DNA from 2 places in the Paraglaciecola aquimarina genome. Region 1 is predicted to be linked to the other one. Evidence: predicted binding sites of a transcription regulator. Region 1 holds the regulator's gene; the other holds the start of a gene.
The links. Region 1 encodes FliA, which starts transcription of late flagellar genes. Its sites were predicted from a motif close to CTAAAGNTNNNNNNNNNNNNGCCGATA; they were not measured.
Positions count from the first base shown of each region.

Region 2: the regulator FliA is predicted to act here: its motif matches at 2,312-2,338, upstream of pomA (flagellar motor protein PomA).

Region 1 covers NZ_JAWDIO010000002.1:3,839,080-3,843,701, forward strand. Annotated here, with positions in the region: partial or broken gene RS130_RS18930 (chemotaxis protein CheA) at 1-786, opposite strand, end outside; gene RS130_RS18935 (protein phosphatase CheZ) at 798-1,553, opposite strand; gene RS130_RS18940 (chemotaxis response regulator CheY) at 1,595-1,963, opposite strand; gene RS130_RS18945 (RNA polymerase sigma factor FliA) at 2,012-2,749, opposite strand; partial or broken gene RS130_RS18950 (MinD/ParA family ATP-binding protein) at 2,746-3,613, opposite strand; gene flhF (flagellar biosynthesis GTPase FlhF) at 3,610-4,622, opposite strand, start outside.
Region 2 covers NZ_JAWDIO010000002.1:2,757,022-2,761,643, forward strand. Annotated here, with positions in the region: gene dxs (1-deoxy-D-xylulose-5-phosphate synthase) at 1-1,025, opposite strand, end outside; gene ispA ((2E,6E)-farnesyl diphosphate synthase) at 1,072-1,956, opposite strand; gene xseB (exodeoxyribonuclease VII small subunit) at 1,962-2,207, opposite strand; gene pomA (flagellar motor protein PomA) at 2,531-3,295, shown strand; partial or broken gene RS130_RS13705 (flagellar motor protein MotB) at 3,299-4,234, shown strand; gene RS130_RS13710 (hypothetical protein) at 4,380-4,502, shown strand; gene apt (adenine phosphoribosyltransferase) at 4,550-4,622, shown strand, end outside.

The sequences.
Region 1 (4,622 bases):
TTTGCCGTGTAATTCATCTAACAGTGCTTCAAACTCATCATCGGTAATTTCCTCACCAGCGTCCGCATTTGGTTCTGGCACGACTATCACTTCAGGTTTCGCTGGTTTTTCATCTGTTTCATTACCAAGGAATTGACCTTTACCATGCAATTGATCAAGTAAAGCTTCAAATTCATCATCGCTAATATCGTCATCACTGGACTCAATAGTCTCGACTCTAGCTGGCGTGTCTTTTGCTGACGGAGCTTGATCACCATGTAATTCGTCTAACAAGGCTTCAAACTCATCCTCGCTAAAATCATCTCCAGCACTGGGACTTTGTTCCGTTTCAACAGCAGTAGATTGAGTTTCTTCGGGTTTTGCAGGAGGTTGAGAAGAAGAAGCCTCAGCAGCCGTTTCAGGCACACTAAGTCGGGTTAATGTTTCTATCAATGATTGCTCAGCTGCCACTAGAGGTTCGCCGGCCTTAACGTTATCAAACATTTGAACAACGTTATCTGTAGCTTGTAAAATAACATCCATCAACTCTGGGGTGAGTGTCCGTTGGCCATTGCGCATAACGTCAAAGACATTCTCTGCACCATGACAAATTTCTACTAACTCGGTTAATGACAAAAACCCAGCGCCACCTTTTACAGTATGATACCCGCGAAAAATTGCGTTAAGTAAATCGGCATCTTCTGGGTTGTTTTCTAAATCAACGAGCTGCTCTTGTAATTGTTCCAATATCTCTCCGGCCTCAACCAGAAAGTCTTGAAGTATTTCCTCGTCAACATCAAACGTCATTTTATCTACCTCTAAAATCCAAGACTCGAAAGCAAGTCATCAACATCATCTTGATCTGACGCGACATCTTCTCTGCTCTTAGCATCCATTATTGGGCCTTCAGCATTAATACTATCGACTTGCTTTTCAGATTTATTAGGCTTTTCAGACGAATTATCACTGCCTTCAACTTCAAGCCCACCGAACATTGCTAGCATGTGTACTAAACTATCTTCGACTTCTTTGACTATCTCAATCACTTTTCGTATCACTTGGCCGGTAATATCTTGATAACCTTGAGCAAGCAAGACTTCAGTTAATAGCTGGCTCAATTTAGCTAACGCTTGATTACCTTCTTTAAAGAAAACACCAATATCTTTTGTCAGTTGATTAAACTCCCCAAGCTGAAGGTTGCGAGCAAGTAACTTGTCCCACTCAGGCTCAAGGTTTCCGACATCTCCCGCCAATTTTTCTACTATTGGCATGCATGTGTCCACAATATCCATAGTTTTATTCGCAGCATCTTCAGTAGTTTGCATTACGTAACTTAAACGTGTTTTTGCATCTGGGATACTTTGATTGGCCATATCAACGATACGTGGATCAAGTTGAAAGTTATTTAGTGAATCATGCAATTGACGGGTTAATTTACCGACTTCTGAAAATAACTCGAGCGAGTTGTTTTGACTGGTCTCGTCAAGCAATTCATAGGCTGCTTGATTGTTACCTGCCTCAATTAAAGAGACCAGTTTTCGTGCATTTTCTAATGAAATTGGCGGTCTGTTCATAGGTGCCATACAGTCTGCTCTCTCAATCAAGTCTGTTGAAGTTAACCCAAACGTTCGAATATCTTCGCCAATTTCTCTTTAAGTGTAGCTGCAGTAAAAGGTTTAATAACATAACCATTTGCCAGCTTGCGCTGCCGCAACAATTTGCTCTTCTTGGCTTCAGCTGTCACCATAAGCACAGGAAGATGTTTTAAATCGGCGTCTGCTCGAATTGCTCTAAGTAAATCAATTCCTTGCATACCAGGCATATTCCAATCTGTGATAACAAAATCAAAAATACCCTGTTGCAACATGGGTAATGCCGTATTTCCATCATCCGCTTCTTGTATATTGGTAAAACCAAGATCTTTAAGCAAATTCTTTATGATTCGTCGCATTGTCGAAAAATCGTCAACAACAAGAATCTTCATATTTTTATCCAAAACCACCTCCGGTGAGGACCCAACCTCTAATTTAATTCAATTACTATTTTCGTTTATACGCCAAGATTGCATTCTAGACTTAAGCTTTAACATAGCTTGGCTGTGAATTTGACTGACTCTGGATTCACTGACTTCCAGTACTTCTCCAATTTCTCTAAGATTTAATTCTTCATCATAGTAGAGGGAAAGAACGATAGCCTCTCTCTCTGGTAAAGTGGTGATAGTGTGCGCGAGTGCTTTTTGGAATGAGCCTTGTACTAAATCATCAAAAGGCGAATTCGCCCCTTTGGTTTGCTCGGTCGTTACCACATCTTCAGTAACACCTAAATCTTCCATTCCAATTATTTTTCCAGCGTTAACTTCGTTTAACATCTGGTGATAACTTTCAATACTCACTTCTAATTTTTCAGCGACATCGACATCTCGAGCATCCCTACCCGTTTCTCGCTCAACCTGATTGATGGCTTCTGTAATTGCTCGACCATTCTTGTGCACTGATCTGGGAGTCCAATCGCCTTTGCGGATCTCATCTAGCATTGAGCCTCTGATCCTGATCCCAGCAAAGGTTTCAAAACTTGCGCCTTTACTACCATCGAAGTTTCTCGATGCTTCTAGTAGTCCAATCATACCGGCCTGTATCAGGTCATCAACAATAACGCTAGCTGGTAATCTAGCCATTAGATGATGAGCAATACGTTTAACTAACGGAGCATGGCGTTCAACCAAGTCGTTTTTGTCAGCCAGTTGTTGATAAGCAGAAGCTTTACTATTCACCGGTCGTTACCCGCCTTATCCTTAGATACCAGTTGCTCTAAGAAGAACTCCTAAATGGCCTCCCGGCTGATTGGGGATAGGCCATTCTATGGCCTTTTTAGCTAGACGACGAATAGCCATCGCTGCAGGAGATGTAGGATAAGCTTCGACAATAGCCTTTTGCTTTCTCACCGATTTTCGTACATTTTCATCAAATGGTACGACAGCAACTAATTCCAAAGCGACATCTAAGAATCGATTCGTCACTTTGGTCAACTTAGAGAATAATTCATCGCCTTCACGCATGCTACGTACCATGTTAGCAACAATTTTAAACCTAAATATGCCGTGCTCTTTATTCAAGATTTTAATCAGTGCATAAGCATCGGTTAGTGAAGTTGGTTCATCACACACTACCATCAGAATATCTTGTGAAGCTTTCGAAAAGCTCAACACCATATCCGTGATACCGGCAGCGGTGTCAACGATCAGCACATCAATTTGTGCTTGCAACTCACTAAATGCTCTTATTAGTCCAGCGTGCTCAGTAGGCGTTAATTCAGCCATAGACTGACTACCGGATGTTGCGGGTGCTATTTTGATGCCGTAGGGACCTTCGACTAACACTTCATCTAACGTACATTCACCAGACAACACATGAGAAAGATTCTTCTCAACTCTTAGTCCCAGTAAAACGTCGACATTGGCTAAGCCTAAATCCGCATCCAGCACCATCACACGCTTACCCTGCTGGGCAAGTGAGATAGCAGTATTTAATGTGACGTTAGTTTTACCAACGCCGCCTTTACCGCCAGTCACGGCGATTACTTTAATTAATCTAGATTGATTCATTCTTCTTAAGCTACTTGCTTGGTCCTCAATCATACTGCCACTGCTGCATTTGTAATGTGATTTGTGTCAGTATGAAGTAAACCGAATTTTTTATAAAGCTTTGCAGCGCTTGTAATTAAAAATTTTGTATCTGCTGGTTGCATATCTTCGGGTACTTTCTGTCCATTGGTTAAATAACATACCTGCAATTTGTTTTCGATTGCCACACTAATTGCCTCTCCTAGACTGTAACATTCGTCTAATTTAGTCAATATACACCCCTGCAAGGAAACCTGTCGATACTCTTTAATCGTTTGTTGCATTACACGATACTGACAGTTGGCCTGCATCACTAAATATTTTCTGATTGTAACACAAGAATTCTGTTTAATTGTATCTAACTGTTTGATTAGCCTAGCATCTTGTTGGCCAAATCCAGCGGTGTCAATTAATACTAAACGTTTATTTCTAAATTGATAAAGTAAATCTGACAATTCACTAGCATTCTGCGCTTTTTTCACGTTACAGCCAATAATTTTACCGTAAGTTGCGATTTGTTCAAAGGCACCAATTCTATAATTATCGATTGTCACTACGGCGACTTGCTCTGGACCATATTTTTGCGCAGCTTGGGCCGCTAATTTAGCCACCGTTGTAGTTTTACCTGTACCCGTTGGGCCCATCAACGCAACAACACCAGCCTGAGATAAAATGTCATCTGGCTTAGTTTGTAACCTATTGGCTAATAACTTAAGTAAAAACAACCATGCTTCACGTTCGTTGGCGGACTCGGGAGCGTATGCCACCACTTCTTCAGCTAAGCTGTTAGAGATCCCCATCTGTAGTAATTTTTTAACCAGATAGCTATGCAACGGATGCTTGCGGTTGTTTTCTTGTTCGATAAGCCCGGACACCTGAAACTGCAAAATGTTTCGCAGTGAAGACAACTCTTGGCGCATTTCTTTAAGCGCTAAACTTTCTTGTCCACTCGCTGCAATTAATGGTTGTGGCGAAGCAACATGAGATTTCTGTGTCGGTTGAGACGGTCTAGAGGGCTCTGTTT
Region 2 (4,622 bases), 1.1 Mb from region 1:
ACCGCCATTAATTTCGGATCTCGTGCTGCCATGTCACATAGCCAATCTCCAAATATTGCAGAAAAACTAGGATCACTAGGCGGCGCTTTTGGTAAGCCTTGTTCCTTAGGATCAAATTTAGGTACTGCATGAAACTTAATGGGATCTTGCTCAGCTAATTCGTAACCTTTGCCTTTCTTGGTCACAACATGCAGAATTTGTGGGCCTTTGATGTTGCGCATATTACGCAAGGTTTCTACAACGCCATTTACATCATGCCCATCTATCGGGCCAATATATTTAAAGCCTAATTCTTCAAAAATGGTACCGGGTACAACCATGCCTTTGATGTGTTCTTCTGCACGACTAGCAAACTCTTTAATGGGCGGCACTGTGCTGAGTAATTTCTTACCGCCGTCGCGAATAGAATTAAAAAAGTTTCCAGTGAGCAGCCGTGCTAAGTGGCTATTTAATGCCCCAACGTTTTCAGAAATAGACATTTCATTGTCATTCAGAATGACCAGCATATCTTTACTGATATCGCCACCATGATTGAGGGCTTCAAAAGCCATGCCTGCTGTCATGGCACCATCGCCAATGACGGCAACCACTTTGCGACCTAGCGCTTCTTTTTCGGCGGCAACGGCCATGCCTAGTGCTGCGCTAATTGATGTAGACGAATGGCCGACTGCAAAGGTGTCATATTCACTTTCTTTGGGCCATGGAAATGGGTGCAAGCCACCTTTTTTACGGATACTTTGCATTCTCTCACGTCGACCGGTCAAAATTTTGTGAGGGTAAGCTTGATGACCTACATCCCATATTAAGCGGTCAAAGGGAGTGTTATAAACATAGTGAAGGGCGACAGTCAGTTCGACGGTTCCCAGACCTGACGCAAAGTGCCCACTACTTTGGCTAACACTCGTCAATAAATATTGGCGAAGCTCGGTGGCCAATTGCTGTAATTTTTCTTTGGGTAATTCTTTTAGTTTATCTGGTGTATCAGCTAAAGCTAAAGTCGGGTAGTGGGCTATATCTAAGGTCATTAAATGTGTTTCAACTCATTAACAGTGTTTTATTCGAGTACTTAACTTAGTAAGTACGATGAATAACGAAGTCGGTAAACGACACCAACAGCTGGGTATTGTAAGGCAAAGCGCGCAAAGCTTGTAGTGCTTGTTGATGTAGTTGGTCAAGATAAGTCTGCGCTTGTTCTAATCCTAACATAGCGGGGTACGTACTTTTATTTTGAGCTTGGTCTGAACCTTGCGGTTTTCCTAATGTGCGGGAGTCTCCGGTTACATCTAAAATGTCGTCTTGTACCTGAAATGCTAAACCAATGGTTTGAGCGTAATTAAGCAGGTGCTGCTTGCTTTTTGGGCTGACGTCTTCGGCTAGGCTAATTGCCATTTCGACACAGGCTATTAATAATGCACCCGTTTTTTTATTGTGCAGCGATTCCAATTGAGACTGCCCAATCGTTTTATCTGTTGCGGCCAAGTCCATTGCTTGTCCACCACACATGCCATTGTAGCCTGCAGCTTGACTAAGTATGCGCATCAGCTCAATTCGTTTATGGTCTTGGCTAAGGGGATAGTGACACAAAATATCGAAAGCCAAAGATTGCAGGGCATCTCCGGCTAAAATCGCCGTAGCTTCGTCAAATTTAATATGGCAGGTAGGGTGTCCTCTACGTAATTCATCATCGTCCATGGCGGGTAAATCGTCATGAACTAAGGAATACGCATGAATGGCTTCAATGGCATTCGCCGGTCCGTCTAAGTCTGCGGATGCGACGCCTAACATGTTGCCTGTTGCATGGACTAAAAATGGTCGCATTCTTTTACCGCCAATTAGCAATGCGTAATGCATCGCTTGTTTTAATTTATCGGCGTGATTAGGCAGTGACTCAATTGCCTTGCTTAGGCCTGAATCCACTCTTTGTTTTGTGGTTATTTGAAAAGTATCTAAGTTCATTAATTTTATGCGTTATTGCTGTCAAACGTATCCATGGTTTGATGGCCATTTTGTTCGGTTAAAATTTGCACTTTTTGCTCTGCATCTTTCAATTGTTTTTGGCTATGTCTGGCTAACGTTATCCCACGTTCAAAGCTTTTCAATGCCTCTTCTAACGGTAATTCACCATGTTCCATATTATTAACTAACGCTTCCAATTCTTGCATTGATTGTTCGAAAGTGAGTGATTCGGCTTTTTTACGACTGGTCATAATTGTGCTACCTAGTAACAGGCTTTTGTTCAATAGGCTGGCACCTTACCTGAGCGTCAAAATAGGGTCAAATAATAAATGTATTGTAATTGAGTCAGATGAGGCTATAGAAATATTTGTTAAAGTCGATAATATGATGAAGAAGAGTGTTAAATAGATTTTTTACCTTTGTGTTAGGCACATATACATATTTTATAAAATGCGTTTATAAATAGCCTTTAAATATGGCTATTAAAATATTGTGTACATATATCATTCACCTAAGTAAAAATCGTTTAAGTAAATTTTGTCAATTGTGGTTTGGTTAGGATTGGGAGCACCGTGTGGATTTAGCAAGTATTATTGGTATTCTGGGAGCGATTGGCTTTGTTGTGATGGCCATGATTCAGGGTGGCGATATTGGTATGTTTATCAATGTACCCTCAATACTAATTGTGTTTTGCGGCAGTTTGTTTGTGGTGTTGTCTCAATTTACCTTAGGTCAATTTTTAGGTGCGGGTAAAATCGCAGGCAAAGCCTTCATGTTTAAAATTGATTCACCAGATGCGCTAATTGAAAAAATTGTAGAGATGGCAGACGCCGCTCGCAAAGGGGGGTTTTTAGCCTTAGAAGAAGCAGAAATCGATAATCCTTTTATGCAAAAAGGGGTGGATATGCTGGTGGATGGGCATGATGTCGACGTGGTTAAAGCGACATTAAGTAAAGACATTTCCATGACCACCGAGCGCCATGAGTTTGGCGCCTCCATATTTAAAAATTTAGGGGATGTGGGTCCAGCAATGGGGATGATAGGTACTTTGGTCGGCTTGGTGGCGATGCTATCCAACATGGATGACCCCAAGTCCATTGGACCTGCAATGGCTGTGGCTTTGTTAACGACCTTGTATGGGGCCATGCTAGCCAACTTACTGTGTATTCCAATAGCAATAAAGCTAGGTAATCGTTGCGAAGAAGAAAAGCTTAATCAGAATTTAGTGTTAGATGGCATTGTGGGTATTGCTGATGGGCAAAATCCACGTGTTATTGAAGGGATTTTGAAAAATTATTTGGCGGCCAGCAAACGTGGCTCAGATGAAGAAGCGGAATAATCTATGTCTGACGAATGCCCCAAATGTCCCCCCGAAGGCTTACCTGCTTGGATGGGAACCTTTGCCGATTTAATGTCTCTGTTGATGTGCTTTTTTGTACTCTTGCTGTCTTTTTCAGAAATGGATGTACTTAAATTTAAGCAAATTGCAGGTTCGATGAAGTTTGCCTTTGGCGTGCAAAATAAAATTGAAGTGAAAGATATTCCTAAGGGGACCAGTGTTATTGCAATGGAGTTTCGTCCATGGCCGTCCTGAACCTACGCCTATTGAAACCATTCAACAACAAACCACTGAGATGACGCAGGAAATGCTTGAATTTCAAGCTGGCAATGAAGACTCGGCTGGCGGTCGTCAAAAACAAAGGGGCGAACAGCGTGGAGGGGCAGCTCAACAGACTGCCACCGACCAAACAACCAGCAGTGATAATGTTAATTCTGCAAAAAGCGCTAGTCAGCAACAAATATCAGAGCAAACTAAGAAGGTCGCTGAACAACTAGAAAAGCAAATTGTTGATGGTGCCATAGAAGTGGAATCATTGGGGCAACAAATCATTATTCGGATCCGAGAAAATGGCTCTTTTTCTGCGGGGTCTGCTTTTTGCAACCGCAATTTATTCCTATATTACGTCAAATTGGTGCGTTATTAGCAGATATGCCAGGGGATATCGAAGTGTCAGGTCATAGTGATAGTCAGCAAATATCGAATGAATTATATCGTTCAAATTGGGACTTATCTTCACAGCGAGCGGTTGCTGTTGCTGAGGAGTTAAGAAGAGTTGAAGGCTTCGATGAAAGCAGAATGTCAGTAGTCGGCAAAGCGGATACCGCTCCAGTCGACGAAGGCACCAGTGCACAAAATCGTAGCCGTAATAGACGTGTTGAAATATCTATTACCCAAGGAAAGCCAAAAATATCAGAGCCAATTTCGGTACTGGAATAATCTTCTATGCTGACTTAAATGAAATATTCAGTTGCTTGAATTTGAGTTTTAGCACTATCAATTTAGTCAGCTTTGGATTACCATCTGCGCCTTAAATTTAGTTGTTTATGTTGGGGGCGATGCCTCACAATTTTGGAGAATATTGATGCAAGAAGATGAAAATTATCAAGACCCATTTAACTGGTACTATTTTTTTGCAGCCGTTGCTGTTTTAGTTGCGCTACCATTGATGCACCCAATTATTGGTTGGTTTGTTTACTACCTTTAAACCACTGCTTAAACATTCCACTTAGCCTTTAATTTACGGGGAAGTACGTGCCCGCAGCATATATTAAATCAGTCATTAGAACTGTTCCTGATTACCCAAAAGCTGGCATCATGTTTCGTG